Regions from separate parts of the Streptomyces sp. QH1-20 genome, predicted to be linked through region 2. Evidence: riboswitches for the same ligand, from Rfam matches in the RefSeq annotation. Region 2 holds a riboswitch; each other region holds the start of a gene.
What was found. A riboswitch is a leader RNA that binds a small molecule or an ion and turns the genes downstream of it on or off. The one in region 2 is predicted to bind cobalamin.
Positions count from the first base shown of each region.

Region 1: linked by a shared signal. The riboswitch ahead of AB8O64_RS08865 (cobalamin biosynthesis protein) and the one ahead of AB8O64_RS30720 (CoA-acylating methylmalonate-semialdehyde dehydrogenase) in region 2 are both predicted to bind cobalamin.
Region 3: linked by a shared signal. The riboswitch ahead of AB8O64_RS01620 (hypothetical protein) and the one ahead of AB8O64_RS30720 (CoA-acylating methylmalonate-semialdehyde dehydrogenase) in region 2 are both predicted to bind cobalamin.

Region 1 covers NZ_CP166299.1:1,984,785-1,994,388, reverse strand. Annotated here, with positions in the region: gene AB8O64_RS08875 (putative cobaltochelatase) at 1-1,134, opposite strand, end outside; gene AB8O64_RS08870 (cobyric acid synthase) at 1,134-2,843, opposite strand; gene AB8O64_RS08865 (cobalamin biosynthesis protein) at 2,873-3,949, opposite strand; cobalamin riboswitch at 4,080-4,222, opposite strand; gene AB8O64_RS08860 (hypothetical protein) at 4,337-4,585, opposite strand; gene AB8O64_RS08855 (anion permease) at 4,618-5,856, opposite strand; gene AB8O64_RS08850 (class II aldolase/adducin family protein) at 5,970-6,641, shown strand; gene AB8O64_RS08845 (alpha/beta hydrolase family protein) at 6,718-7,851, shown strand; gene AB8O64_RS08840 (hypothetical protein) at 8,109-9,554, shown strand.
Region 2 covers NZ_CP166299.1:6,813,542-6,823,145, reverse strand. Annotated here, with positions in the region: gene AB8O64_RS30750 (carboxyl transferase domain-containing protein) at 1-506, opposite strand, end outside; gene AB8O64_RS30745 (DUF402 domain-containing protein) at 706-1,215, opposite strand; gene AB8O64_RS30740 (enoyl-CoA hydratase) at 1,309-2,082, opposite strand; gene mmsB (3-hydroxyisobutyrate dehydrogenase) at 2,079-3,005, opposite strand; gene AB8O64_RS30730 (enoyl-CoA hydratase/isomerase family protein) at 3,029-4,111, opposite strand; gene AB8O64_RS30725 (acyl-CoA dehydrogenase family protein) at 4,108-5,262, opposite strand; gene AB8O64_RS30720 (CoA-acylating methylmalonate-semialdehyde dehydrogenase) at 5,259-6,758, opposite strand; cobalamin riboswitch at 6,962-7,144, opposite strand; gene AB8O64_RS30715 (short-chain fatty acyl-CoA regulator family protein) at 7,213-8,622, opposite strand; gene aceA (isocitrate lyase) at 9,032-9,604, shown strand, end outside.
Region 3 covers NZ_CP166299.1:323,713-333,316, reverse strand. Annotated here, with positions in the region: gene AB8O64_RS01630 (ATP-grasp domain-containing protein) at 1-129, opposite strand, end outside; gene AB8O64_RS01625 (cysteine synthase family protein) at 126-1,148, opposite strand; gene AB8O64_RS01620 (hypothetical protein) at 1,145-2,128, opposite strand; cobalamin riboswitch at 2,310-2,538, opposite strand; gene AB8O64_RS01615 (MMPL family transporter) at 2,712-4,928, shown strand; gene AB8O64_RS01610 (sensor histidine kinase) at 4,934-6,109, shown strand; gene AB8O64_RS01605 (response regulator) at 6,111-6,773, shown strand; gene AB8O64_RS01600 (hypothetical protein) at 6,844-7,458, shown strand; gene AB8O64_RS01595 (VOC family protein) at 7,476-7,892, opposite strand; gene AB8O64_RS01590 (nuclear transport factor 2 family protein) at 7,979-8,428, opposite strand; gene AB8O64_RS01585 (CapA family protein) at 8,566-9,604, shown strand, end outside.

The sequences.
Region 1 (9,604 bases), 4.8 Mb from region 2:
CGGGGTGCCCGGCTGTCCGTCCTCGGGGCTCTCACCGCCGCCGGGGCCGTCGTCCGGGCCACTGTCGTCGGGGCCGCCGTCCGGGTCCTCCGGCTCGGGCTCCGGCTCGTCCTCCTCGAACTGCCGGAGGATCTCGTCCAGCCGGTCCTCGTCGAGCCCCGGCGCGTCGAAGGGGTTGCGCCGGCGCCGGTGCGGCAGCGCCAGCAGCGCCGCCTGCCGGACGTCCTCGGCGGTCACGTCCGTGCGTCCCGCCCAGGCGGCGAGCGCCGTCGCCGTCCGCGCGGTCACGATGTCCGCGCGCATGCCGTCGACCTCGAAGCCCGCGCACACCGCGGCGATCCGGCGCAGCGCGCCGTCACCCAGCCGCACGTCCGGCAGCAGCGCGCGGGCGGCGGCGATCCGCTCGCGCAGCGCGTCCTCCTCGGCGGCCCACTTGGCGGCGAAGGCCGCCGGGTCCTCGTCGTAGGCGAGCCTGCGGCGCACGACCTCGACCCGCTCGTCCGTCTCCCGGGAGGCCGCGACCTCGACGGTCAGCCCGAAGCGGTCCAGCAACTGCGGCCGCAGCTCGCCCTCCTCGGGGTTCATCGTCCCGACGAGCAGGAAACGGGCCGCGTGGCGGACGGAGACACCCTCGCGCTCGACGTAGGAGGAGCCCATGGCGGCGGCGTCCAACAGCAGGTCGACCAGGTGGTCGTGGAGGAGATTGACCTCGTCGACGTACAGCACGCCGCGGTGCGCGTCGGCCAGCAGACCCGGCTCGAAGGCCTTCACGCCCTCCGACAGGGCCCGTTCGATGTCGAGCGCGCCGACGAGCCGGTCCTCGGAGGCGCCGACGGGCAGTTCGACCATCCTGGCGGCGCGCGCGCCACCGGCCGCGCGGTCGCCGTCTGCGTGCGGGCCGTCGGGGCAGGCGGGGTCGGGCAGGGCGGGGTCGCAGGAGAAGCGGCAGCCGGTGACGACGTCGACGGCGGGCATCAGCGCCGCGATGCCGCGCACCATCGTGCTCTTGGCGGTCCCCTTCTCGCCCCGGACGAGCACACCGCCGATCGACGGCGAGATCGCGTTGAGCAGCAGACCCAACCGCATGTCGTCCATTCCGACGACCGCGGTGAACGGGTAGGTGGCCGAGGCCATCAGCGGGTACCCCCTTCAAGGGCTTCAAAGGAATGGCTCTGGTCGGGCGCGTCGGAGGCGGCCGTGTTCGCCGGGGTGCTCGCGGTGTCCGCCGCGCCGTCCGACGGTTGTGCGGGGACGGCCGGCTTCTCGCCCGCGGGGGCCTCGGCGGGGTGCGCGGGCGCACCGGGCGGAACGAACGGCAGCCCGGCCGGCACGCCCCGCTCGATCAGCCGCAGCAGCGCGTCCGTGTCCGCGTGGTGCTCGATCAGGTCGCCGAGCCGGTCCAGCTGTTCCTCGCGCAGGGCCGCGAAGCTCGTGTCCGGCGCCGGGACGAAGGACCGGCCCGCCGCGTCCGCCACGCGTCGCAGGAACGCCCGGCGGAAGCCGTCGCTCTCCAGCGAACCGTGCCAGTGCGTACCCCAGACCGAACCCACCCGGCAGCCGTCCAGGAAGGCCTCGTCCCCGCCGGTCACCTCCGCGACGCCGTGGTGGATCTCGTAGCCCTCCACGCGCTCGCCGAGGGCCTCGCCGACCGGGCGCTCCAGCGTCTTCTCCCGGGCGAACCGCACCCGCACCGGCAGCAGTCCGAGGCCCTCGACCGTGCCAGCCCGGGACTCCACGTCGTCCTCGATGCGCTCGCCCAGCAGTTGGTAGCCACCGCAGATGCCCAGCACCGGCCGCCCCTCGGCGGCGCGGCGCTTCAGCGCGTCCGCGAGCCCGCGCTCACGCAGCCAGGCCAACGCCTTCACCGTTCCCCGGGTGCCCGGCACGATCACCAGATCCGCGTCGGCCAGCTCCTCCGGGCGGTCCACGAAGCGCACGATCACGCCCGGCTCCGCGGCCAGCGCGTCCACGTCCGTGAAGTTCGACATCAGCGGCACCGCGCACACCGCGACGCGCAGCACGTCCGCGCCGTGCGGCGGGGCCACCACCGACTCGCGCACCGCGCCGCGCATCGAGACCCGCAGACCGTCCTCCTCGTCGATGCCGAGGCCGTGCGCGAACGGCAGCACGCCCACGGTCGGCCGGCCGGTGAGGTCCCGCAGCATGTCCAGGCCCGGCTCCAGGAGCGTCACATCGCCCCGGAACTTGTTGACCATGTAGCCCGCGATGTGCGCCTGGTCCTCGCGGGACAGCAACGCCGTCGTACCGAAGAAGGACGCGAAGACCCCGCCCCGGTCGATGTCGCCGACCACGACGACCGGCAGCCGCGCCGCCCGGGCGATGCCCATGTTGACGATGTCCGTGCGGCGCAGATTGATCTCGGCGGGGCTGCCGGCGCCCTCACAGATCACCGCGTCGTGCGTACGCCGCAGTTCCTCCAGACACTCCGTCACCGTCCCGAGCAGCGCCTCCCGCCGCCCGCCGTACAGCGAAGCACCCGACGACTCCCCGGGGCCCCCAGGCCCCCCGAAGTACCCGCGCGCGCTGAGTTCGCCCACCGGCTTGCCCAGCAGCACCACCTGGCTGCTGCGGTCGCTGCCGGGCTTGAGGAGCACGGGGTTCATCAGGGCGCTGGGCTCGACGCGGGCGGCGGCGGCCTGCATGGCCTGCGCCCGGCCGATCTCGGCGCCCTCGCGCGTCACGAACGAGTTCAGCGACATGTTCTGCGCCTTGAAGGGCGCGACCTTGACGCCCTGGCGGACCAGCCACCGGCAGATCCCCGCCGTGACCACGCTCTTGCCCGCGTCCGAGGTGGTCCCGGCCACCAGCAGGCCCCCGCCCAGCGGGCCCGTGGGCCCGCTCCTGTCCGCTGTCACCGGTTCCTCCTGTGCTGCGTCGGAGCTATGACCCGTTGTGTGATCCGTAGTGCTGTCCGTACGGCCGGGACGGCCGCCGGAAGTCTGCCCAGGGCGCGGCCGGTCGGCGCACCGCTCGTGGAGCGCGTCGCGGCCCGCGCGCCGGTGACGGCGTACCGCCCGGCGATCGCCACCCCGAGGGCCAGCAGCGACACCCGGCGCGAGAGCCGTACCGCGCGCTCGATGTCGGCCGCCCGGACCGGGCGCAGCTCCGCGCCCAGGACGGGGCGGTGTTCGACGCGGCCCGCGTAGGCGAGGGTGCCGCCCAGCCGCACGCCGAGCGCACCGGCGAAGGCGGCCTCGACGGGACCGGCGTTGGGGCTGGGGTGCCGGGCGGCGTCACGCCGGGCCACCCGCCAGGCGCCGCGCGGGTCGGGGCCGGCCAGGACGGCGAGGGCGGCGGTGAGCCGGGCGCCGGGCCAGCCGACGACGTCGTCGAGCCGGGCCGAGGCCCAGCCGAACCGCCGGTAGCGCGCGGACTTGTGGCCGACCATCGCGTCCAGGGTGTTGACCGCGCGGAAGCCGACGAGGCCGGGCACACCGCCGAGGGCGCCCCAGACGAGGGCGCCCACCACGGCGTCGGAGGTGTTCTCGGCGACGGACTCGACGACCGCCCGCGCGATCTGCTGCGCGTCCAGCGCCTGCGGGTCACGGCCGCACAGATGCGGCAGCCGCTCCCGGGCGACGTCCAGGTCCCCGGCGGCCAGGGCGCCGCCGATGGCCCGGGCCTCACGGCCCAGGGACGTGCCGCCGAGCACGGCCCAGGTGGCGGCGGCGGTCAGCGCGACCTGCGCGCGGGGGGAGTTCCGTACGGCACGGGTCAGCAGCCCGGCGGCCGCGGCGGTGCCGCCCGCGCACACCAGGGTGTGCAGGGCGCCGTAGCCGCGGTGGTCGCGCCACAGCCGTCGCTCGACGCCCTGCGCGGCGCGCCCGAAGGCGGCCACGGGGTGGCCGCGGCGGGGGTCGCCCACGAGGAGGTCGCCGAGAAAGCCGAGCGCGGCACCGGACGCGAAACCGACGTGATCGGCACGCATCGGATCAGACCGCCGTCATGCCTCGGAGGGGTGCACGGAAGACGGAGGGAGGGGGTGTGGGGCGGCAGCCGGGCATCGCGATGTGTCCTCACTCAGGGTCCGCGCCCTGGTTCGACGTGACCGGCGACCAGAGTCTCCTGGCTCCCGGATCGGCGCTGCCCCCGGTCTTCCAGCTCGCTTCGACGAGCCGTGACCCCTATGGACCCACGGGGTGGGGGAGCGCTCCCCGGTGACAGTGGCGGGACCGCGCCGGACTCGCACCGGCTTCCTCTTGCTGTCGCCGTTTGGCCCCGGAAGTCCACCACGGCCCGGGAACGGCCGTCAACTCACGTTTGACCTGCGGCCATGGCCGCCCCGGGCCGTGGGTGGACTGTCGTGCGCGGACGATCAGGCGACGATGAGGTAGATGCCGTACGCGACGGCCGCCGCGCACAGCGCGAAGCAGGCGTACGCGCCGGTGCGCGCCACCGCGGTCGGCGCGGTGGCGGTTGCCGCCGCACCGGCGGCGCCGTCCCGCGTGCCCTGGGGCTTGCGGGACGTGCCGACGATGCCGAGGGTGAAGACGCCCACCATCGCGACGGTGACGACGAGGCTGACGCCGAAGACCTGGCCGAGGGATGCCCAGTCGATGTTCATTGCGTACTTCCTTAAGGCTGGCTGGTCCGGCGTCAGCCGGTCGCGGCGGCCGGGGTGCGCTCGGGCTCACGGGGAGCCGTGGCGGCCTGAGCCGGGACGAACCCGGCCGGCGGCGGGGCGACGGCCTGGAGGGCGGTGGTGACGACACCGGCGGGCTCGGCGACCTGGCCGTCGAGCTCGTTGACGTTGTCGTGCGTCACGGGCTTGCGGCGCGAGGCCAGCCAGATCGCGCCACAGGCGGCGACGGCGAGCACGGCGACCGTGGCGACGCCCCAGTCGCCCTGGTCGGCAAGGAGAGCGGCACCGGCGCCGACGAGGCCGGCGGCCGGGAGGGTCAGACCCCAGGCGGCGATCATGCGGCCCGCGGTGGACCAGCGCACCACGCCGCCCTTGCGGCCCATGCCCGCGCCCATGACGGCGCCGGAGCAGACCTGGGTGGTGGAGAGCGCGAAGCCGATGTGGGAGGAGGCCAGGATGGTGACGGCGGCGCCGGTCTGGGCGGCGAAGCCCTGCGGCGGCTGGATGTCGGCGAGGCCCTTGCCCAGGGTGCGGATGATGCGCCAGCCGCCGAGGTAGGTGCCGAGCGCGATGGCGATGCCGGCCGAGGCGATGACCCACATCGGCGGGTCGGCGTCCGCGCCCAGCGCGCCGCCGGAAATCAGGGCGAGGGTGATGATGCCCATGGTCTTCTGGGCGTCGTTGGTGCCGTGGGCCAGGGAGACCAGGGCGGCCGAGGCGATCTGCCCGGCGCGGTAACCCTTGGCGCTGGCCTCGGGGTCGGTGTCGCGCGCCAGACGGTAGGTCAGCCGGGTCGCCAGCACGGTCGCCAGGCCGGCCACGACCGGGGCGACGACGGCGGGGATGAGGACCTTCATGACGACGGCGTCACCGTGGACGGCGTCCGTGCCCACCGAGGCGATGGTCGCGCCGATCAGGCCGCCGAACAGCGCGTGCGAGGAGCTGGAGGGAAGGCCCGCGAGCCAGGTGAGCAGGTTCCAGACGATCGCGCCGACCAGTCCGGCGAAGATGATCTCCGGCCGGATGCCTGATTCGTCGACGATGCCCTTGGAGATCGTCGCCGCGACCTCCACGGACAGGAACGCGCCGACGAGATTCAGCACGGCCGACATGGCCACCGCGGTCTTGGGCTTGAGCGCCCCGGTGGAGATGGTGGTGGCCATGGCGTTGGCCGTGTCGTGGAAGCCGTTCGTGAAGTCGAACACCAAGGCCGTGACGATCACGATCCCGATGAGAAGCGTGATGTTTTCCATTCACCCAGGCAATCAGCTCGATGGTCAGGTACGCGGCGACCGTAGGGACCCTGGGTGAACGGAAGGTGAACTGGAACGGACCGAGCAGTGACGCCAACCGGAGGCGGATAACGATGACAGCGACCGAAGACCGGATAGCCGACCCCGGGGAGATCCCGCGGACATGGGCGGACGTGGTCTCCACGGCCCGTCGCACCACCTCGGAGGGGCTGGTGGTGGGCACCTCCGGCAACGTCTCCGCCCGGGTGGGCGATGTTGTTCTTGTCACTCCCTCAGGAGTCCCCTACGACCGGCTCGGCCCCGACGACGCCGTCGGCGTCGACCTCGACGGCCGCCGGGTCCTCGGCGAGCTGACCCCCACCAGCGAACTGCCCATGCACCTCGCTGTCTACCGCGCCACCGACGCCCGGGCGATCGTGCACACCCACGCCGTCCACGCCACCGCCGTCTCCACCCTCGTCGACGAGCTGCCGCTGGTCCACTACATGGCGGCGGCCCTCGGCGGACCGGTCCGGGTCGCCCCCTACGCCCTCTACGGCACCGAGGAACTGGCCGGGCACCTCCTGGCCGCCCTCGACGGACGCACCGGAGCCCTGCTGCGCAACCACGGCACGGTCACCTACGGCAGCACCCTCGACCAGGCGTACGACCGCACGGCCCAGCTGGAATGGATGTGCCGCCTCTGGCTGACCGCCGCCACCGTCCCCGGCCACACCCCGACGCTGCTGACCGGAGCCCAGGTGGCCGAGGTCGCCGAGAAGCTCCGCGGCTACGGACAGCGCTGACCCGCGCCCCGGCGTCCCCGACCGGGTCGCCCCCGCCCACTGGCCGGGGACGCCGGGGCCCCACACACTGGAAGGGATGCGCCCGCGTACAGCGGCGGCCCCTCTCCGCACGGCCGCCACGACCGTACTCGGTGCCGGAGCGGCCGCCCTGGCGGCCGGACGGTACGCGAGCGACGCCGCCCTCAAGCCCGCGCCGGGCCGCCCGCCGCCCGGCGAACCACGGCTGACGGTGCACGCCACCGGTGACGGCACGGTCACCCTCACCCGCAGCCTCGCCAGCGAGCGCCCCGGGACGTACGGACTGGTCGCGCGCGGCCTGCACGCCGTCGTCGGCCCCGTCGTCGGGGACGAGCACCCCGCCGACTGCGTCGTACGCCGCCTGGAGCGCGTCGACCACGGCATGGTGCTGCCGGGCACGCGCGCGTGGCTCACCCCGCAGGTCTACTCCGGCAACCCGCGCGACGCCCTCGGCTTCGACCACGCCGACGTCGAGGTGCCCGGCGAGCTCGGGCCGCTGCCCGCCTGGTTCGTGCCCGGCCCCCGCGACACCTGGGTGATCACCGTGCACGGCATCGGCGCCACCCGCGAGCACCCCATGGTCGTCATGCCGTTCCTGCGCGCCCTGCGGGTCCCCGTCCTGGACGTCGCCTACCGGGGCGACCCCGGCGCCCCCCGCCCGACGAACGGAATCAGCCGATTCGGTGCTGCGGAATGGCGCGATCTCGACGCGGCCATCCGCTACGCCCTCCGCTACGGCGCGCGCCGCGTCGTCCTGCACGGCTGGTCCACCGGCGCCACCATGGCCCTGCTGGCCGCCCTGGACTCCGCGCTGTGCCACCGCGTCGTGGGACTCGTCATGGACTCGCCCGTCCTCGACTGGCCCCTGCTGCTGCGCTCCTTCGCCGCCACCCGCCGGGTCCCCGCCGCGCTGCTCCCGCTCGCCGTACGGGCCGCCCAGGGCCGCACGGGGCTGGCCCCGGGCGGGCTGATCACCGCCACCGACCCCGCCCGGCTGACCGTCCCGGCCCTGCTCGTGCACGGCCCCGGCGACACCCTGGCGCCCTGGGAGCACTCCCGGGCGCTCATCGCGCGCCGACCGGAGCTGATCCACCCGCACACCGTCCCGCACGCCCCGCACGCCGGGATGTGGAACGCGAACCCCGCGGGCTACGAGGAGGCGCTGCGCCGCTTCCTGATCCCCTTGCTCTGACGACCGGCCCGATCTGACGTGAGCGGACGTGAACCTCGCTCGGTCAGACGTGATCCGAGGCGGACACGGGCCCGGACCCGATTCCGGTCCCGGGTCCGGTCCCGGGCCGAAAACGAGGGACGCGAGGGCGTCGAGAGGCCTCCGTGACGGCCCCCGTAGCCGGAGGAAAGGATTCCGTACCGCCGGTTACCGGCCCTGAACGGCCGGATAGTTGATCCCGATTGGGTTTTCGGAGCGTCAACGGCAAGACTGCTCCTGTGACGTCCCGTACTCCGCGCGACTCCCGGCTCAGACTGGTCCCCCGACAGCCGATCGCCGCTGCCCGCCGGGCCGTGGCGAATCGCGGCTCCCGACCGGCGCCCCGACCGCCCGCGGGCACCCCCGCGCCGACGGAACTCGCCCGGCAGGCCAGAGGCGGCCTGACCGGCGCCGTCCGGCTGGCCCGCTGGGTGGCCGCCGAATGCGGCCGTGGCACCTCGCTGCGGCCCGGCGAGGCCGGCGGACTCTGCGACGACACGGCCGGGCGGGCCGCCGACGCGCTCAGGCTCACCGACCGGCAGGTGCGGGCCGACTGGGACCGGGCCCGTCTCGCCGGGCTCGTCGAACTCCACGGCGACACCGCCCGCCCCGGCTGGCGGCTGCAGGCCTGGGACCGGGACGACAGCGCCGTGCTGCGCGGCTGGGTCGCCCTCTTCGACGCCTGGTCCCTCGCCCACCCGGAACCCGCCGGGACGGACCCGACCATCGCCGCCGAGGTCGTCGAGGCCGCCCCGCAGCTGCTGTCCGTCATGCACCTCTCGGCGGGCCCGGTCTCCGTCGCGATGCTCCTCGACATCCTCCAGCAGCGCGTCGCCGAGATCCGCGCCGAGCGCTGCGAGGTCCCCTACGGCAACCCCGCCGTGTGGCCCCAGCCCAAACCACCCACACCGCCCGCACCGGGCGTGGCGGACCCGCTGGCCGGGCTGCTCGACTGGGCCCTCGAAGGGCTCGCCTCGGTCGGGGCACTGGTCATGCGGGACGGGCAGGACGCGCCGGTCGCCGGCGACACCCGCGAAGCCCTCCTGACCCCCCTCGGCAACTGGGCGGTCTGGGTCAAGCTCGAGCGGATCTGCGTCGCCGCCCAGAGCCCCGCCGGGAACATCGAGCTGTCCGCCGAGGCCATGCTGCGCGGCTGCGCCGACCTCAGCCCCGGCCCCGCCCGCGCCGAGTACCGGGCCTGGCTCGCCGCGCGGCCCGTGCGCAGCGCCGTCCACGATCTGCTGGAGGCGGCCCGCGGCGACGACGCGCTGGTCCGCGGGCTCGCCTTCGAGGCGCTGCGCGCGGTGGGCGCGCCCGCCGAGCCCGCCGTACGGGCGGCGGCCCTGGAGCCGTGCGTGCGGCCGTACGCGCTGCTGTGGCTCGCCGAGCACGAGGGGCACGACCCGGAGGAGGCGGCCGCCGAGGTCCTCACCCGGGAGGAGGCGACCTGGCTGTGGGTGGACACCGCCGCCGCCGTCGCCGACCACGGCGAGAGCCGGCTGCTGGTCCGCCACCTGGACTCGGCCGTGCAGGGCACCGTGCCGGGCCTGCTGGACGAGATCCGCGCCGTCGGCCACCCCCGCACCGTCCAGGTGCTCGTCGCTCTCGCCGCAGCCCACCCGGACCCGGCCCTCGCCAAGGCGGTCCGCCGCGCCGCGTTCCAGGTCCACCGGGGCGGGGCGTAGGCATGTCGCCGGGCGGGCGGTCGGCTGAGCTCAGCCACAACAAGCCCGTC
Region 2 (9,604 bases):
GGTTCGGCGGCCGTGACATGGCCGAGAGAGCCCCAGGACGCGAGGACCCCGCCCGTCGTGGGATGGCGGAGATAGACGAGGTAGGGCAGCCCGGCGGCCTTGTGGTCGGTGATCGCCGCGGTGACCTTCACCATCTGCAGGAAGGCGATCGTGCCTTCCTGCATCCGGGTGCCGCCCGAGGCGGGCGCCGCCAGCAGCGGCAGCTCCTCGGCCGTGGCCCGCTCCACGGCGGTGACGAGCCGCTCCCCCGCCGCCACGCCGATCGACCCGGCCAGGAAACGGAACTCACAGGCCACGACCGCCACTCGGCGCCCGCGCAGCAAGCCCTCGCCGGTGATGACCGACTCGTCCAGCCCGGTGCGCTCGCGCGCGGCGAGCAGATCGGCCCGGTAGGCGGGATCGTCGGTCGTCACCTCGACCGGTTCGTCCCACCCACGCCAACTTCCGGGGTCCACCACCGCTTCGATGAGTTCGAGGGCGGAGGTGCGGGGGCTCGTAGCACTCATGGAGCCAGCCTGCCATGAGTTCCCCGCAAGCAAGCCCGTCCGGCGCTTGAGGACAGAGCACAGCAGCCCGTCCGGCGCCTGAGGACAGAGCACAGCAGCCCGTCCGGCGATTGAGGACGCGCCCGCAGGGCGCCCGCCGCCGCAGGCGGCAAGACGGACCCGCCGTCGGCAGGACAGACCGCAGGCGGCAGGACAGGCCTCAACCGAGAAGCGCGGCGAAGCCGCCAGCGCGGGCGAGCTGCTCGAGGTCGTCCAGCGCACGGCGGGCGTGTCCGGCGGCAGCCGGGTCGCGCTCGGCGATGCCGCTCTCGGCGAACTCGTCCTCGTCCAGGCGCAGCACCGTCGCCCCGTCGGCCGAGAGCCACAGGTCGAGGTCCAGGTCGGTGACGACGAGCCCGTCCGCCTCGACGCGGGCGGGGCGGGTCACGTCGCAGTACCAGCCCTTCACGGCCCCCGCCGCGTCCCGCACCTCCTTGACGGCGTACCAGCGGTCGCGCCAGTAGTGCTCGGTGAACACGTCGCCCTTCTCGAACCGCACGAACCCGAAGTCCCGGGTGCCGGCCCCCGCCCAGGGGGCGCGCACCACGACGTGCGTGCCGTCGTCGCGCACGACGGTCGCGGGGTACCGCACCTCGGGCCGGGGCTCCTTGACGAGCCTCACCGTCACCGCGTCGCCCGCCGCCAGCAGCCCGCTCATCGTCCCGCTCATGAATACCCGCTCCCGTTCGTGGATCGTCCGACGGCAGCCTCTCCCATGGCGGAATCCTGGGCGAATGATTTTCGGGACGAGGCGCTCGTCCGCCTACCGGTGTGTGAACTCCGGCGGTCGCTTCTCCACGAACGCCGCCATTCCCTCCTTCTGGTCCGCGACGGCGAACACCGCGTGGAAGAGCCTGCGTTCGAATCGGACGCCCTCCGCCAGCGTCGTCTCGAAGGCCCGGTTGACCGCCTCCTTGGCCATCATCGCGACCGGCGCGGACATCCCGGCCACGGTCTCCGCGACCGCGAGTGCCTCCGCCAGGAGATCGTCCGCCGGGACGATCCGGGAGACCAGCCCGGCCCGTTCGGCCTCCGTCGCGTCCATGGTGCGGCCGGTCAGGCACAGCTCCATGGCCTTGGCCTTGCCGACCGCGCGGGTCAGCCGCTGGGAGCCGCCGATGCCGGGGATCACACCGAGCTTGATCTCCGGCTGGCCGAAGACCGCCGTGTCCGAGGCGAGCAGGATGTCGCAGAGCATGGCGAGCTCGCAGCCGCCGCCGAGGGCGTAGCCGGAGACGGCCGCGACGGTCGGCGTGCGGAGTTCACCGAGCCGGTCCCAGGCGGTGAACCAGTCGCTGAGGTACATGTCCATGTACCCCTGCGGCCGCATCTCCTTGATGTCGGCCCCGGCCGCGAACGCCTTCGGCGAGCCGGTGAGGACGATGCAGCCGATGTCGGGGTCGCGGTCGAGTGCGGCCGTGGCCTCGACGACCTCGTTCATGACCTGGAGGTTGAGGGCGTTGAGGGCCTTCGGCCGGTTGAGGGTGATCAGGGCCGTGCGGCCCTTGCACTCGACGAGGATCGTCTCGTAGGTCATGCGGTGGCCCTTCCGTTCTCTTCGGTGTTCTGGGTGGACCGGTCCCTGATCGTCCGGACGATCCCGGAGAAGTCCTCCGCCGCCCCCGGGCCGTCGGCGAACTGCGCGTACAGTTCCGCGGCCCGCAGGCCCAGTTCGGCGTGCACCCCGCCCGCGCGGAGGGCGTTGGCGGCGAGGCCGAGGTCCTTGGCCATCAGGGGCGCGGCGAAGCCGGGCCGGTAGTCGTGGTTGGCGGGGCTGCCCGGGACGGGGCCGGGGACCGGGCAGTTGACCGTGAGGGCCCAGCACTGGCCGGACGCGGTGGAGGCCACGTCGTAGAGGGCCTGGTGGGACAGGCCGAGGCTCTCGCCGAGGACGAACGCCTCGCCGACCGCGATCATCGAGATGCCGAGGATCATGTTGTTGCAGATCTTCGCGGCCTGACCGGAGCCTGCCGCTCCGCAGTGGACGGCCTTCTTGCCCATCGCCGACAGCAGCGGCTCGGCCCGCGCGAACTCGGCCTCGCCGCCCCCGGCCATGAAGGTCAAGGTGGCGGCTTCCGCGCCCGTCACCCCGCCCGAGACGGGCGCGTCGAGGGCGCGGTGCCCGGCCCGCGCCGCGGCGTCGTGGGCAGCCCGGGCGTCGGCCACGTCGATGGTGGAGCAGTCGACGAAGAGGGTGCCGGGCGTCGCCGCCGCGAGGAGCCCCTCGTCCTGGTAGAGGGCGAGGACATGGCGGCCGGCGGGCAGCATGGTGATCACCACGTCCGCGCCCGCGGCGGCTTCAGCCGCCGAGGCGGCCGGCTCGACACCGGCGGCCACAGCGGCTGCCAGGGACGCGGCCGACAGGTCGTAGCCGCGCACCCGGTGCCCGGCCCTGACGAGGTTGGCGGCCATCGGGCCGCCCATGTGGCCGAGTCCGACGAAGCCGACGACCGTACTCACGGGGCTCACGGGGTCCACGGGGCTCACCAGGGCACCTCCTGCGGGGCCTCGTCGGCGAGGGAGAGTTCCCGGGCGCCGAGCGGTGTGAAGAACCGGTCCACGTCCGCCTCGTCGACCTCCGCGAGCGTCGCCGGTGACCAGCGCGGGGCGCGGTCCTTGTCGATCACCTGGGCGCGGATGCCCTCCACCAGGTCGGGGGCGGACAGCGCCGCGCAGGAGACGCGGTACTCCTGCTCCAGGACGCGCTCCAGCGGCCCGAGGTCCCGGGCGCGGCGCAGCGCGGCGAGAGTGACCTTGAGGGCGGTGGGCGACTTGGCGAGGATCGTCCCGGCGGCTTCCTTGGCGGCCGGCACGCCCGCGTCGAGCAGCCGTTCGACGATCTCCTCGACGGTGTCGGCCGCGTAGCAGTGGTCGATCCACTCCCGGTCCTCGGCCAGCCGCCCCTGCGGTGCCTCGCGGACGTGGCGGGGCAGCACGTCGGGTACGGACCCGGCGGCGAGGTCCGCGGCGAGGGCGGGCAGCGCGTCGGCCGGTACGAAGTGGTCGGCGAGGCCGCACAGCAGGGCGTCCGCAGCGCCCACGGGCACCCCGGTGAGCCCGAGGTGGGTGCCGAGCTCCCCGGGGGCGAGGGCCAGCAGATAGGTGCCGCCCACGTCGGGCACGAAACCGATGCCCGTCTCGGGCATCGCGACCTTGGAGCGCTCGGTGACGATCCGCACGCTGCCGTGGGCCGAGATCCCCACTCCCCCGCCCATCACGATTCCGTCCATGAGGGCGACGTACGGCTTGGGGTAGCGGGCGATACGGGCGTTGAGCCGGTACTCGTCGCGCCAGAAGGCCGCCGAGGCGTCGCCGCCGGAGCGGGCGTCGGCGTGGATGGACCGGATGTCGCCGCCCGCGCACAGCCCCCGCTCGCCCGCGCCGCTGATCACGACGGTCTCGACGGCGGGGTCGTGCTCCCAGACGGTGAGAGCCTCGTCGACGCGGCGCACCATGGTGTGACTGAGGGCGTTGAGGGCCTTGGGCCGGTTGAGGGTGAGGTATGCGGCACGGCCCTCGGTGCGCAGCAGTACGCAGTCGTCACTGCCGTCCGTCGTCGGGGTCATCGGGCGGCTCCCGTCAGTCCGCGGGCCACGATCAGGCGCATGATCTCGTTCGTTCCTTCCAGGATCCGGTGCACGCGAAGGTCTCGGACGATCTTCTCGATGCCGTACTCGGTGAGGTAGCCGTAGCCGCCGTGCAGTTGCAGGGCGCGGTCGGCGACGGAGTAGCCGGTGTCGGTGGCGAAGCGTTTGGCCATGGCGCACAGCTGCGCCGCCTGGGGGTCGCCGCGGTCCAGGGCCTCCGCGGCCTGGCGGACCAGGGCGCGGGCGGCGGCGAGTTCGGTCGCCATGTCGGCGAGGCGGAACTGCAGTGCCTGGGCGTCGAGCAGCGGTGCCCCGAAGGCCTCCCGGTCGGCGAGGTATTCCAGGCTGCGGTGCAGGGCGTTCTGTCCGCCGCCGAGGGAGCAGGCGGCGATGCCGAGCCGGCCGCCGTTGAGCCCGTTCATGGCGATGCGGAAGCCGTCGCCCTCGGCGCCGAGCCGGCGGTCGGCCGGGAGGCGGACGCCGTCCAGGACGACCTGGCGGGTGGGCTGGGCGTTCCAGCCCATCTTCTTCTCGTCGGGGCCGAAGGACAGCCCGGGGTCGTCCCGTTCGACGACGAACGCGGAGATGCCTCCCGGCCCCTCCCCGCCCGTGCGCGCCATGACGATGTACACCTCGGCGGCTCCGGCGCCGGAGATGAACTGCTTCACGCCCGTCAGGACGTAGGAGTTCCCGTCGCGTACGGCGCGGGTCCGCAGCGCGGCGGCGTCGGAGCCCGCGCCCGGCTCGGTCAGGCAGTAGCTGCCGAGGGTGTCCATCGAGCACAGCCGGGGCAGCCAACGGGCGCGCTGGGCTTCGTCGCCGTAGCGGTCGATCATCCAGCCGACCATGTTGTGGATGGAGAGATAACCGGCGATGGAGGGACAGCCGGTGGCCAGTACCTCGAAGATCAGCACGCCGTCCGCGCGGGTGAGGCCGGAGCCCCCCGCGTCCTCGCGCACGTAGACGCCGCCGAGACCGAGGCCCGCGGCCTTGCGCAGCACGTCGAGGGGGAAGTGTTTGTCCTGGTCCCAGGCGACGGCATGCGGGGCGAGGTGTTCCCGGGCGAAGTCCAGCGTCGTCCCGGCCAGCGCGAGCTGGTCCTCGGTGAGGCCTGTCGTCATGGCGCTCATCCCATCGTGGGGATGGTGAAGCTCGCGCCCTCCTTGACCCCGGAGGGCCAGCGCGAGGTGACGGTCTTGGTGCGGGTGTAGAAGCGGATGGCGTCCGGACCGTGCTGGCCCAGGTCGCCGAAGCCGGAGCGCTTCCAGCCGCCGAAGGAGTGGTACGCGACCGGCACGGGGATCGGCACATTGACGCCGATCATGCCGGTGTCCACGCGCCGGGTGAAGTCGCGGGCGGTGTCCCCGTCGCGGGTGAAGATCGCGACGCCGTTGCCGAAGGCGTGCTCGGAGGGCAGCCGCAGCGCCTCCTCGTAGTCCGCCGCGCGGACCACCGACAGGACGGGCCCGAAGATCTCCTCCTGGTGGATCCGCATGTCCGGGGTGACCCGGTCGAAGAGGGAGGCGCCGGCGAAGAAGCCGTTCTCGTGCCCGGCGAGGGTGAAGCCGCGCCCGTCCACGACGAGTTCGGCGCCCTCCTCCACTCCGAGGTCCACATAGCCGCGGACCCGGTCGACGGCGTCGCGGCCGACGAGGGGGCCGAAGTCGGCCTCGGGGTCGTCGGACCGGCCGATCCGCAGGGTGCCGATCCGCTCCTTGAGGCGGGCGACCAGCGCGTCGGCGGTGTCCTCGCCGACGGGCACGGCGACGGAGATCGCCATGCAGCGCTCCCCGGCCGAGCCGTAGCCCGCGCCGATCAGGGCGTCGGCGGCCTGGTCGAGGTCGGCGTCCGGCATCACGATCAGATGGTTCTTGGCGCCGCCGAAGCACTGGGCCCGCTTGCCGTGGGCGGCGGCGGTGGCGTAGATGCGGGCGGCGATCGGGGTCGAGCCGACGAAGCCGAGCGCCTGCACCCGCGGGTCCTCGAGCAGGGTGTCGACGGCTTCCTTGCCTCCGTTGACGACGTTGAGCACACCGGGCGGCAGGCCCGCTTCCAGGAACAGCTCGGCGAGCCGGAGCGGGACGGACGGGTCGCGCTCGGAGGGCTTGAGGATGAAGGAGTTGCCGCAGGCGATGGCCGGGGCGGCCTTCCACAGCGGGATCATCGCGGGGAAGTTGAACGGGGTGATGCCCGCTGTCACGCCGATCGGGCGGCGCAGGGAGTGCACGTCGATGCCGGTCCCGGCGTTGTCGCTGAAGTCGCCCTTGAGCAGGTGCGGGATGCCGGCGGCGAACTCCACCACGTCCAGACCGCGCTGTATGTCGCCGAGGGCGTCGGGGACGGTCTTGCCGTGCTCGGAGGACAGCAGCCGGGCGAGGGAGTCCTTCTCGCCCTCGACGAGCTGGAGGAACCGCAGCAGGACGCGGGCCCGGCGCTGCGGGTTCCACTCGCCCCACTCCCGCTGGGCCTCGGCCGCGTCGGCGACGGCCGCCTCGGTCTCGGCCCGGTTCGCCAGGGGCACCCGGGCCTGCACGGCGCCGGTGTTGGGGTCGTACACATCGCCGTAGGCACCCGATGTTCCCGGGGTGTGCCTGCCGCCGATGAAATGGGTGAGTTCACGGACCATGGGAGAGCCTGCTCTCGTCAGGTGAGATCCGAGGACGGCGCGAAGCGTCCGGCGGAGGGCGCGAGTTGCGCGCGGCCGCCGACGGGTCGCGGGACGCGAAGGGCCGGGAACCGTCAGCGAGCGGGAACAGCCGCTCGCCGCGCCGGATCACCAGGGTCGTGGGTACGGACCGGTGCCATGCGTGTCTGCTCCATCCTCGTGGACAACACGGAACGTTCCGCGGCCGGTATCCTGACTCCCGGATCACCGCGCGTCCCCGTGCCTTCCCGACATCCCGCTCGTCAGTGGCGTGTACCGCGAGGACGAACTCCCCGGTCACAGTGGCGGGACCGTGCCGGATTCACACCGGCTTCCCTGCACCGCGGACCTTGTCCCCCGAACATATAGTTGGACGTCCTAGTAAGTCCAGGGTCTCCCGGCCCGGAGTGTCAGCGGCCCGGATCAAGGCCCGGGTTCAGCGGGGCCCGGCGTCCCGCACCGGGTACGGCACGAAGGTGCTGCGGTTCTCGTCGACGGCGAGGGGCCGGCCGAGCGGTGGGACGGCCCGCTGCGGGCAGTCCAGGCGTTCGCAGATCCGGCAGCCCATGCCGATGGGGGTGGCGGCCGTGGCGTTGTCGAGGTCGAGTCCGTCGGAGTAGACGAGCCGGGATGCGTGGCGGATCTCGCAGCCGAGCCCGATGGCGAAGGTCTTGCCGGGCTCGCCCCAGCCACCCCGGTGCCGGGTGACGGTGCGGGCGGTCCACAGATGGCGCTGCCCGTCCGGCATGGCCGCGATCTGCACATGGATGCGGCCGGGAGAGGCGAACGCCTCGTAGACGTTCCACAGCGGACAGGTGCCGCCGGCCCGGGAGAAGTGGAAGCCGGTGGCCGACTGCCGTTTGGACATGTTGCCCGCGCGGTCGACCCGTACGAAGGAGAAGGGCACCCCGCGCAGCCGCGGGCGCTGCAGCGTGCTGAGCCGGTGGCAGACGGTCTCGTAGCCGAGCCCGAAACGGTCGGCGAGCCGCTCGATGTCGTACCGCAGCTCCTCCGCCGCGGCGTGGAACTCGCGGTACGGCAGGATCAGCGCGGCGGCGACGTAGTTGGCGATGCCGATCCGGGCCAGCGGCCGGACGGCGGAGTCTTCGTCGTAGTCCTCCGAGGCGAGCCGGGTGAGTTCCCCGTCGTACTCGAGCAGGGCGAGCTGGGTCGCCATCCGGAAGGCCTGCTGGCCGGGGCGCAGCCGGTTCGACAGGTGCAGCACCCGGGCGCGGGGGTCGTAGGTGTGGAGGTGGTCGGCGTCGGCGGCGATGCGGACCCCGTGGCGTTCGGCGAGCCGGGCGGCCAGGGCGGGCAGCACCTCGCCGGGACGGATGCCGATCTCGGCGGCCAGTTCCTCGGCGGCGGTGTCGACGGTGTGAAGGTAGTTCTGCCGACGGTAGAAGAACTCGCGGATCTCCTCGTGGGCGGAGCGCGGGAGATCCGGGTCGTCGGTGCCGCGGCGCTCGGCGACCTCCGCGAGCCGCTCGGTCAGGGCCTGGTTGCGCCGGCCCAGGTCGAGCAGCACCGCCGCCACGGCGGGCAGCCGGGAGGCGAGTTCCGACAGATCGGTGGGCGAGACACGGGCGGCGGCCACCTCGTCGGCGAGGGCTTCGCGCAGGTCGGCCAGGACGCGGCCGGTGTCGCGCTCGGAGAAGAAGCCGGGGTCCACGCCGAACGCCTCGGTGAGCCGCAGCAGTACGGGCACGGTGAGCGGGCGGGAGTCGTGCTCCATCTGATTGAGGTAGCTGGGCGAGATGGCGAGCATCCGGGCCAGTTGGGCCTGGCTGAGCCGCCGTTCCTCGCGCAGCCGCCGCAGTCGCACCCCCGCGTATGTCTTGCTCATGCCTCGCTCGTGTTCCCGCTCACCCCAGGCCCCCTCCGGCCGCCCCCGGCTCCGTGCGCTCACCCTAGCCGGGGCGAGCGGACCCCGGCCATGGCAGCTCGGCAAGGTTGACAGAGTTGGCAAAGTTGGCAGACAAGCCCGGGAAGATTCACAGAACTTGGCAATCCGCCAGGGTTGATGACACTGAGTGCCACTGCCAGAGTCGTAGCACGGCCCGCCGGAGCCCCGGTTTCTCGACATTGCCCGCTCAACGGAGCTACGGCGGGCCGTACTTACCAGGGGAAACACTTCCCTTCACATTCTTGGCAGAAATCCGAGCACGTTCGGTGCGGGTCCGGCGCGGAGGCGCTGCGGATGCGACGCGGATCCGGCGCGGATTCACGCGGCACGGCGACACTGGGAGGCGGTCATGGCGCAGACAGGGACGACGACGGCCGAGGAGCTGGCACAGCGGTGGGCGACAGACCCGCGCTGGCAGGGCGTGCGGCGCTCGTACGGCGCCGAGGACGTGGTGCGGCTGAGCGGCAGCGTCCGGGAGGAGCACACCCTGGCCCGGCGCGGCGCCGAGCGGCTGTGGCGGCAGCTCCACGAGCGTGACTACATCCACGCGCTCGGCGCGCTGACCGGCGGCCAGGCCGTCCAGATGGTCAAGGCGGGACTGCAGGCCGTCTATCTTTCCGGCTGGCAGGTCGCCGCCGACGCCAACCAGGCCGGGCACACCTACCCCGACCAGAGCCTGTACCCCGTCAACTCCGTACCGACCGTGGTGCGCCGCATCAACAACGCGCTGCTGCGCGCCGACCAGATCGCCACCGCCGAGGGCGACGGCGCGGCCGTCGACTGGCTCGTCCCGATCGTGGCCGACGCCGAGGCCGGCTTCGGCGGCCCGCTCAACGCCTTCGAGCTGACCAAGGCGATGATCGCGGCGGGTGCGGCCGGCATCCACTACGAGGACCAGCTCGCGTCCGAGAAGAAGTGCGGC
Region 3 (9,604 bases), 6.5 Mb from region 2:
CTGCCGCAGTTCGTGCGCGTAGACGAGCGGGTCGCGGGTCAGCAGCCGGATCCGCTCGCCGAGCGCGTCGGCGGCCCGGACCAGGTGCCCCAGGCCGAAAGTGAGGGCTTCCAGGGAGACCACCGTCACGATGCGAGCTCCTTCTGCCGGCCCGGTGCGGGGCTGCGGTTCCAGGCCATCGTCGACCAGGGCATGGACAGGTCCGCCGGCGACGTGATCTCGGCCGGGCCGAGCGCGGCGGTGTCCAGGGCCTCGCGGTGCCGGGCGAAGACCCGCTCGACGTAGCGGTGACCGGTGTCGGCCCCGATCACCAGATGGAGCCGGCCGGGGCAGCGGCGCGCCTCCCAGGAGGCGGCGAGGTAGGCGGCGCCCGTGGACAGGCCGGCGAACACCGCGTGCTCGCGCAGCAGCGCCACGGCCCCCGCCATGGCGTGCTGGAAGTCCATCCAGTGGATCGCGTCGTACAGATGGTGGCGGACGTTGTCGAAGACGATCGAGGAGCCGATGCCGGCGATGATGGCCTCCGGATCGTGGTGGTCCTCACTGCCGAAGGTGACGCTCCCGAAGGGCTGCAGACCGATCAGACGGACCGACGGATCACGCCGGCGCAGATGCTCGACCAGCCCGCCCGTGGAGGCGCCCGACCCGATCCCCCCGACGACGGTCAGCGGCCGGTCCGGGAGCGCGGTGGCGACGATGTCCGCGAACTCCCGGTATCCCAGATAGTGGATGTCGTCGTGGTACTGACGCATCCAGTGGACGTCGGGACGCTCCGCCAGGATCTGCCGCACCCGCGCCACGCGCAGCTCCTGGTCGAGTGCGAGGTTCTTCGACGGGGCGACCTGCTCGACGGTGGCGCCGAGGATCTCCAACTGGGCGCGGGTGGTGGCGTCGACGGTGGTGGACGCGACGATGTGGCAGCGCATGCCGTAGCGGTGACAGGCCAGCGCCAGTGCCTGGGCGTAGATTCCGCTGGAGCTGTCGACGAGGGTCTGCCCGGGCCGGACCGTGCCCCGGTCGAGCAGTCGGCGCACCGCGGCGAGCGCGGAGTAGATCTTCATGGATTCGAAGCGGGCCAGGACCATGCCGTCGGACAGTCGGATCAGGTGCGGGGACTTGAGAGCGTCGGCGATATGGGCGTGTATCACCCGTAGCCTCCTTGGGCGAATGAGCACTGGTGGCCGAGCGTGTGGAAGAAGCCGGACAGTTCGTCCTTGAGCGCGGGGGAGGGGCGGCGGGCGAAGAGATAGCCGACGAGGCAGCCGGTGTGCGCGACGAACACACCGTCCGCCCCGAACTCCTCGCGGTGTGCCAGCACGGTCTCGAACGTGGCTTTGGGCAGCACCTCCTGGGAAAGAGCGGCGCTGGTCGTCGCCGAACGGGCGACAGCCGCGGGATCGGCTGCCGAGAAGCCCTTGAGGAGATCGGTCAGGCAGCGCTCGTAGTCCGCTGACCGCCGCAGGTAGTGCCGCAGCAGCAGCGGGGTCACCGCGGCCGTGTCGACGGTGCCGGCCTCCGTGATGAACGCGGTGTGGAAGGCGATGGCGGTTCCCATGCGGCGGACGACACGGTGCCGGTCACTGAGATACAGCGCGAACTCGTCGAGGAAGACACTGTCCGCGCGTTCGATCGCGGACAGCACCTCGATCACCGCACGCGGGTCGTAGGGCAGCGAGAAGATCCGGAACAGACAGCGCAGCGTCGCCACGATGTCGGCGGTGGAGCTGGCCATGCCCACGCCGACGCGCAGGTCGGAATGGGCACTCCACCGGCCCGGCGGCAGGGTCAGGCCGTAGCGCTCCAGGAACAGCCCGGCGGCCCGCGCCGTCTTCTCCCCGGCCGGCAAGGCCCCCGGAGGGCCGGCACCCCGGGTGAAATGCACCCAGGAGTGCCGGTCGACGGGGAAGGAGACGAGCGCGATGCGTTGCTCGCCCTCGTGTCGGAGCGGCCCCTGGAACAGCTCCCCGAGGGTGCCGTGGCACACCCCCGAGAAGGTCCGCCCGTCCCGTGCACACGGAACGCGGAGCACGGGCCGCGCGTCGACGACGGCTCGATCGGTCTGCGGCGCCGTGCCGACCGCCGTACGGGAGGGCGGGACGGGGGCGCCCCCTTGCCCGGAGGACGTCACCGAGGCGGCCTGGGGGGAGGGCGGCGAGGGACATCGGTCACCAGGGCACTCCTTCGCGCGTCGCCGGGATCCCGGGACCGCTGAGGGCACGCGAAGGAACAGCGGACGCCGCCCGGCACGAGCACGATGCCCACCTGCACCCGCCGGCCCACCCTCGAGGCCACCGCGATCAGCGCGTGCGGGCCGCACGCGCGCAGTGGGCAGGTTTCGGACTCGTGGGCCTGCGAGGTCGCACGCGACCTACCTCGCACCTACCGGCCGTCGCTTCCCGGACCCGTTCTCCCGGACCGGTGCCGATGACGACGTTCGTTCCCACTCACCGTTGCGGGGCAGTCCCGGACTCCCACCGGGTTCCCTCTTACGACGCGGCTGCCAGGCGGACAGCGCGAACCGACTGCGCCTCCAGAGTAAAGGGGCGGACGCGTGTGCGACAGGGGGCCTGACGACCCCACCGGGGTGTGAGGGAAAGGGACTTGGGGCGAAGGGGGCTGGGGGCGACCCCTCGTGTCCACCGACCGGTGGACACGAAGTTCAACCGGTCGAGGCTCATGGCAGCGGCACCCCGGCGACCAGCATGGACACCATGACGACCTTCCCTGTACGTATGGCCCGTTGGAGTGCCGGGCACCCGTGGCGCGCGATAGGCGGCTGGTTCCTGTTCGTCGCCCTGTGTCTCGGCGCCGGGATCTCGGTGGGCGCCAACGCCGCCACCAGTGAGGATTTCCGCGTCGGTGAAGCGGGCCGGGCGGAGGCCATGGCGGCCGGGGGCGGACTGCACCAGAAGCCCGTGGAGCGCGTGCTGATCACCGCGAAGCCCGGCACGGACACGCTCGACCGGACCGCCGCGGACACCGCCGCCCGGGACATCACCGCCCGGATGCGGAAACTTCCCGAAGTCGCCTCCGTGGGCGCGCCCGTGCGCTCGGCCGACGGCAGAGCGGTCCGGGTCGATGTGACCATGAAGGGCCCCGAGCTCGACGGCAAGAAGCACGTCGCACCGCTGCGGGCGCAGACCGCCGCGGTGCGGGCCGCACACCCCGCACTGCGCGTGGAGGAAACCGGCAGCCCCTCCATCAGCAAGGGCGTCGAGAAGCTGCGCGGCGACGACCTCTCCCGCACGGAGATCATCGCGCTGCCCGTCACCCTGATCACCCTGCTGTTCGTCTTCCGCTCCGTGGCGATGGCCACCGTGCCGCTGCTGCTGGCACTCTCCTCGATCGCCGCCGCCATCGGCCTGTCCATGCTGGCCTCGCACGCCTTCCCCGACGCGGGCGTCGGCACCAACGTCATCCTGCTGATCGGCCTGGCCGTCGGCGTCGACTACACCCTCTTCTACCTCAAGCGCGAACGGGAGGAACGCGCCCGGGCGGGCGGCCGGCTCAGCTCGCAGGCCGTGGTGGAACTCGCCGCGGCCACCTCCGGACGGGCCGTCGTGCTCTCCGGGCTCGCCGTCGCCGTCTCCAGCGCGACGCTGTACCTGGTGGACGACGTCATCTTCTCCTCGATCGCCACGGGCGCGATCGTCGTCACCCTGGTCGCCGTGGTCAGCTCGCTCACCGTGCTGCCCGCGCTGCTGGCCACGTTCGGTGAGCGGGCGGAGCGCCGCGCGCTGCGCAAGGCCGCCCGCGCGGCCGGGAGCGGGACCGCACAGCCGAAGCACCCCCGGCAGCCGAAGGGCGGTGCCGGTCGCCTCACCGGGGCCGTCCTGCGCGCCACGAGCAGGCGTCCGGCCGCCACCCTGACCGTCGCCGTCCTCGCGACACTCGCCCTGGCCGCCCCGCTGCTGGACCTCGAACTGACCGACATGGGCCGCGAGACCCACTCCCGCTCCATCCCCGCCATGCAGACGTACGACCGGCTGAACCACGCCTTCCCGGAACTGAAGTCCATGCACCAGGTCGTCGTACGCGCTGAGCCCGCCCTCGCCGACGAAGTGACCGGCGCGCTGCGCGAACTCGCCCGCCGCGCCGAAGCCGACCCGGCCCTCACCGGCACGGCGGAACTGCGCACCTCACCCGACCGGCGCGTCAGCCTCCTGGAACTGCCCGTACCGCACCACGTGAGCTCCGACGCGGCGCAGACATCCCTCGAACGCCTCCGCGGGACGTACGTACCGGCCACCGTCGGCCAGGTGACCGGCGCCCGGACCGCGGTGACCGGGGACGTCGCCCGCTACGCCGACTACCCCGAGCACCAGAAGCAGAAGCTGCCGATCGTCATCGGGTCCCTGCTCCTGGTGACCTTCGCCATGACGGTGTGGGCGTTCCGCTCCGTGCTCCTCGGCCTCATCGGCGTGGCACTGAACCTGCTCTCGGCCGCCGCCTCGCTCGGTCTGCTGGTGCTGGTCTTCCAAGGCGAATGGGCCGAGCCCCTGCTCGACTTCACCTCCACCGGCTCGGTCGGCTCCCGGGTACCGCTGTTCCTGTTCGTGATCCTCTTCGGCCTGTCGATGGACTACCAGGTGTTCGTCATCAGCCGGATCCGGGAGGGTGTGCTCCGCGGTGTGCCGACCCGGCAGGCCGTACTCGAAGGCATCGGCGGCTCGGCGAGTGTGGTGACCAGCGCCGCCTTCGTGATGGTGACGGTGTTCGCCAGCTTCGTGCCCCTGCACATCATGGAGATGAAGCAGATCGGCTTCAGCCTGGCGGTGGCCGTACTGATCGACGCCTTCGTCATCCGTATCGTGATCCTGCCCGCACTCATGCTGCTGCTCGGCGACAGGTGCTGGTGGCCGTCGCGGAACGGTCGCGGAGCACCGCCCGTCGTCCCGGTCGGCCGACCGCTCGAAAACGTAGGCTGACCAGCATGATTCAACGGCCACAGCCCAACGACCGGTTCTGGATACCGACGCTTCACCGGTGGTACACCGTCGCCTGGGTGCTCCTCGGTCTGGCGCCCTCCGTCATCGGTGTGCGGAACGATTCCGGAGCGGCGAAATACTGGTCGCTGGCGCTGCTGGCCGTGATCTCCCTCGGCTACGCCACCCTGCGTCTCTTCCCGGGCAATCCCGTGTGGCGTCCGCGCGTTCATCTGAGTGTCCTCGCCCTCGGTGTGGGGGCGATGGGCGGTCTGCCGGGCGGGGGCGCGGCGCTGTTCATCGTGTCCCTCCCGCAATTCTGGATGTTCGCCGCGAGCCCGGGATCGGCCATTGCCTACAGTGGCGCCGCCGTGGTGGTGACCGTGACCGCCCGGGCCGTTCGGCACACGGAACTCCTCACGGGCAACGTCGCCTTCACCGTCATCGGCTACGCGGCCGGTGTGCTCGTCGGGCTGCTGGTGCATCGCATCGTGCGGCAGAGCGACGAACGTGCCCGCCGACTGAACGCCGAGCTGGAGAACGCCCACCAGCAGCTGGTCGAGGCCCACCAGCGCCAGGGCGCCGCGGAGGAGCGGGAACGGCTCGCGCGGGACATCCACGACACCCTCGCCCAGGGTTTCGCGTCCATCATCGTGCTCGCCGAGGCGGCCCGCTCCGGACTCGGTACCGACCCGGGGAAGAGCGCCCAACAGCTGCTCTCCATCGAGCACACCGCCCGCGAGAACCTCGCCGAAGCGCGCGTCCTGGTCGGCTCCGCCCCCCAGAGCGGCGTCGCCCCCGGCTCGGTCGCCCGCGCCCTGCGCCGCACCCTGGACCGCTTCGCCGAGGACACCGGCCTCACGGTCGACGCGGAGCTGCCGGACGTCGAATGCGACCAGCAGACCCGGATCGCCCTCCTGCGCTGCACGCAGGAGTCGCTGGCCAACATCCGTAAACACGCGGCCGCTTCCACCGTGGGCGTCGTCCTCGCCGACCACGGCTACGGTCTGGAACTGGAGATCACCGACGACGGCCGCGGCTTCGTCGTCGCGGACTCCTGCGGCTTCGGCCTCGACGGCATGCGCAAGCGGCTGGCCGAACTCGGCGGCGAGCTCACGGTCACCAGCTCGGTCGGCGACGGCACCCGCGTCCTCGCCATGGTCCCCACGAACGGTCAGGTGTGACATGACGGCTGTGACAGCGACAGAAGGAAACCTCCGCATCATCGTGGTGGACGACCATACGGTGATGCGCGCCGGCGTGGTCGCCCTGCTGGCCTCGGAGCCCACCATCGACATCGTCGGCGAGGCGGGCAACGGCCGGGAGGCCGTCGAGCTCGCCCGGCGCCTTGAACCCGATGTGGCCCTGATCGACCTGCGCATGCCGGTCCTCGACGGGGTGGCCGCCACCAGGGAAATCGTGGCGGGCCAAACCGGGACGCGTGTTCTGATCCTGACGACGTACGACACCGACGTCGAGATCGAGCGCGCGGTCGAGGCGGGCGCCATCGGCTACCTCCTCAAGGACACCACGCGCGAGCAACTCGTCGACGCCATCCGCTCCGCAGCCCGGGGCGAAACCGTCCTGGCCCCCCGGGTCGCGCAACGGCTCATGGCCAGAATGCGGCAACCCGCCCCGGTCGCCCTGACCGCACGGGAGCGGGACGTACTGAACGCGGTCGCCGACGGCCTGTCCAACGCCGACATCGGCAAACGCCTGGCCATCGCGGAAGCCACGGTGAAGACGCACCTGCTGCGTGTCTTCGCGAAGCTCGATGTCAGCGACCGCACGCACGCGGTGGTCACAGCCCTCGAACGCGGCCTGCTCAGCCGCCTGGAGCGGGGGTAGGCGCGGGGGCGGGAGCAGGGCGGGGGAACGAGGTCGCGGACGGGTCCGCACACCTGCCATGGTGTCCGTCATGAGTTCCGAGCCGATCGACCGGACCCGCCACTACGACCCGGGAAGGGGATTGGTGCAGTTCACCGGCTGCATCATCGTGGTCTGCCCCCGGTGCGGCGGGTCCGCGCTCGTCGTACCCGGCCCCGGTCTTCCTGAGCCACGCCACTTCGGCGAGTTGCTGTTCCAGCCGCGGCGCCTGACGTGTGCGGGGTGCGGTGCCGTCGACGGCTGGGAACCCGAGGCGCGGGGCGCCGGCGTGGTCGGCGCCGTGCCGGGTGGTACGCACGACCCGTTCTTCCGGCGGCCGCTGTGGCTCCAGACCCGCTGTGCCGGGCACATCCTGTGGGCGTACAACGAGGAGCACGTCGACGAACTGGGCGCGCACATCGGAGCCCGGTTGCGTGAACGGGGAGGCATGCGTCCCACGATGGCCATGTTCGCCCGGCTGCCACGGTGGATGCGGGCGGCCGGCAACCGCGACGAGGTGCTGGCCGGCCTGGAGACGCTCCGGAACCTGGCCACGCGGTCCGCCCCGGCGGAACGGTCCGACGCCGCGTACGAGCGCGGCGACCACCCGCGTTCGCACCAGAGCATGTACTTCCGGGGCGGCCCCTACCGAGCCGGGCGCACGTAGGGGCTGTCGCCCGGCCGTCACAGCCCGGTCGGTGTGCCGCCGGCATCGAGGGCCGCGCGTTCCGTCGCGCTGGCCTCGATGCAGAACTCGTTACCGGCCGGGTCCGTGAAGACCACCCAGCCCCTGCCGTTCGGCTTGCGCCGGTCGTCGACGATGGTCGCGCCGAGCGCCGACACCCGCTGCACTTCCTCATCGCGCGGCTGGTCCGGTTGCAGGTCGAGGTGTACGCGGTTCTTCAACGTTTTCGCCTCGGGTACCCGGATGAACAGCAGGGTCGGCTGACCGGTGGGTACCTCCAAGGCCACTTCGTCGTCGCCCGGTTCGTCCTCCGGGTGGACCGGATGACCGAGGACCCGGCTCCAGAACTCGGCCAGCTCGTAAGGCTCGTGCGGCTCGGCGCAGTCGAAGGTGATGTGCCGGATGAGGGACGTCATTCGATCTCCTTGTGTGCCAGGGACGCGAAATGCCCCTCGGACTGTACCGGGCAGGACCGGCGGCCGCCGGGGTATTTCGCCGGGCCTCAGGCGAGCCGTGCTGGTACCGCGCAGGCATCGGCAATCACGGCGGTGTCCCAGTAATAGGGGCGGACCTCGACGATTTTCCCGTCCCGCACGGTGATCGTCTGCAGGATCGGGAAGGAGAGCTCACGGCCGGTCGCACGGGCGCGCGCCCGTACCTGGGTGAGCACCACCGCGGTCTCGCCGGTGGCGAGGAATTCCTGATCCACCATGTCGAACGACTCCCACGCGTCGCTCATCGCGAGGAAGAACCGTGTGAGACCCGCGTGTCCACGCCAGGTGCCGCCATAGGGGAGCGCATCGGCTTGATGGAGGACGACATCGGACGCGAAGAAGGGGGCGAGGAGATCGAAGGGTGCCTCGCCGGGGCCGCCGGCTGCCAGGTACTTCGCCTCGGCCTCGTACATGCCGGTGAGGAGAGCTGTCGAGTCGGTCGTGCGTGGTTGCGTCATACCACCAGGGTGATCGGTGGAGCCGGACGTTGCTGGCGGCCTTCGGACATCGATGTGCGGTGCAGCGCCCCACGCCCCGCCCGAGCCGATCGGCACAGTGACGTGAAATCCGGGACGGACAGGCATAGCCTGGGGGAATGGGTGGTGACCTGGTCACCCTGTTCCTCAGCGGTGACGTGATGCTCGGCCGCGGCGTCGACCAGATCCTTCCGCACCCCGGCGACTCGGCCCTGCGGGAGGCGTACATCAAGGACGCCCGCGCCTACGTCGAGCTGGCAGAGACGGTGAACGGCCCGATTCCCCGCCCCGTCGATTTCCGCTGGCCGTGGGGTGACGCGCTGGCGGTGCTCGAGGAAGCCGCGCCCGACGCGCGGATCCTCAACCTGGAAACCAGCGTCACGCAGAACGACGAGGTCGCACCCGGCAAAGAGGTGCACTACCGCATGCACCCCGCCAACCTGCCCTGCCTGGCCGCCGCCCGTCCCGACGTCTGCGTGCTGGCCAACAACCATGTCCTGGACTACGGCCACCGAGGGTTGGAGGAAACCCTCGATGCCCTCGCCGGCGCGGGCCTGCGTACCGCCGGAGCCGGGCGCGACGCGCAGGAGGCGCGACAGCCCGCGATCGTCCCTGTCGCCGGGGACCGACGAATCCAGGTCCACTCCTTCGGAATGGCGTCCAGCGGCGTCCCCCGGAACTGGGCCGCCACGGCAGCCCGGAACGGCATCCACTTCGTGGCCGGGCCGTCGGACGCCGCGGCGACCGAGGCGGTCGCACGGATACGGCAGTCGAAGCGCCCCGACGACATCACCGTCGTGTCGATCCACTGGGGTTCCAACTGGGGTTACGACGTCTCACGCGACCAGATCCGCTTCGCGCACGCCCTCATCGACGGCGGCGCGGACGTCGTGCACGGGCACTCCTCGCACCACCCCCGGCCGCTGGAGGTACACCGGGGAAAGCTCATCGCCTACGGCTGCGGTGACCTGGTCAATGACTACGAGGGCATCACCGGCTACGAGGCGTACCGGGACGACCTGCGGCTGCTGTATCTGGTCTCGGTCGAGCCCGGCACCGGCCGCCTCCACGAGGTGCGCATCACGCCCTTGCGGGCCTGGCGCATGCGGTTGCGGCACGCCTCGTCGGAGGACTGCCGTTGGCTTCACGGCCTCTTCG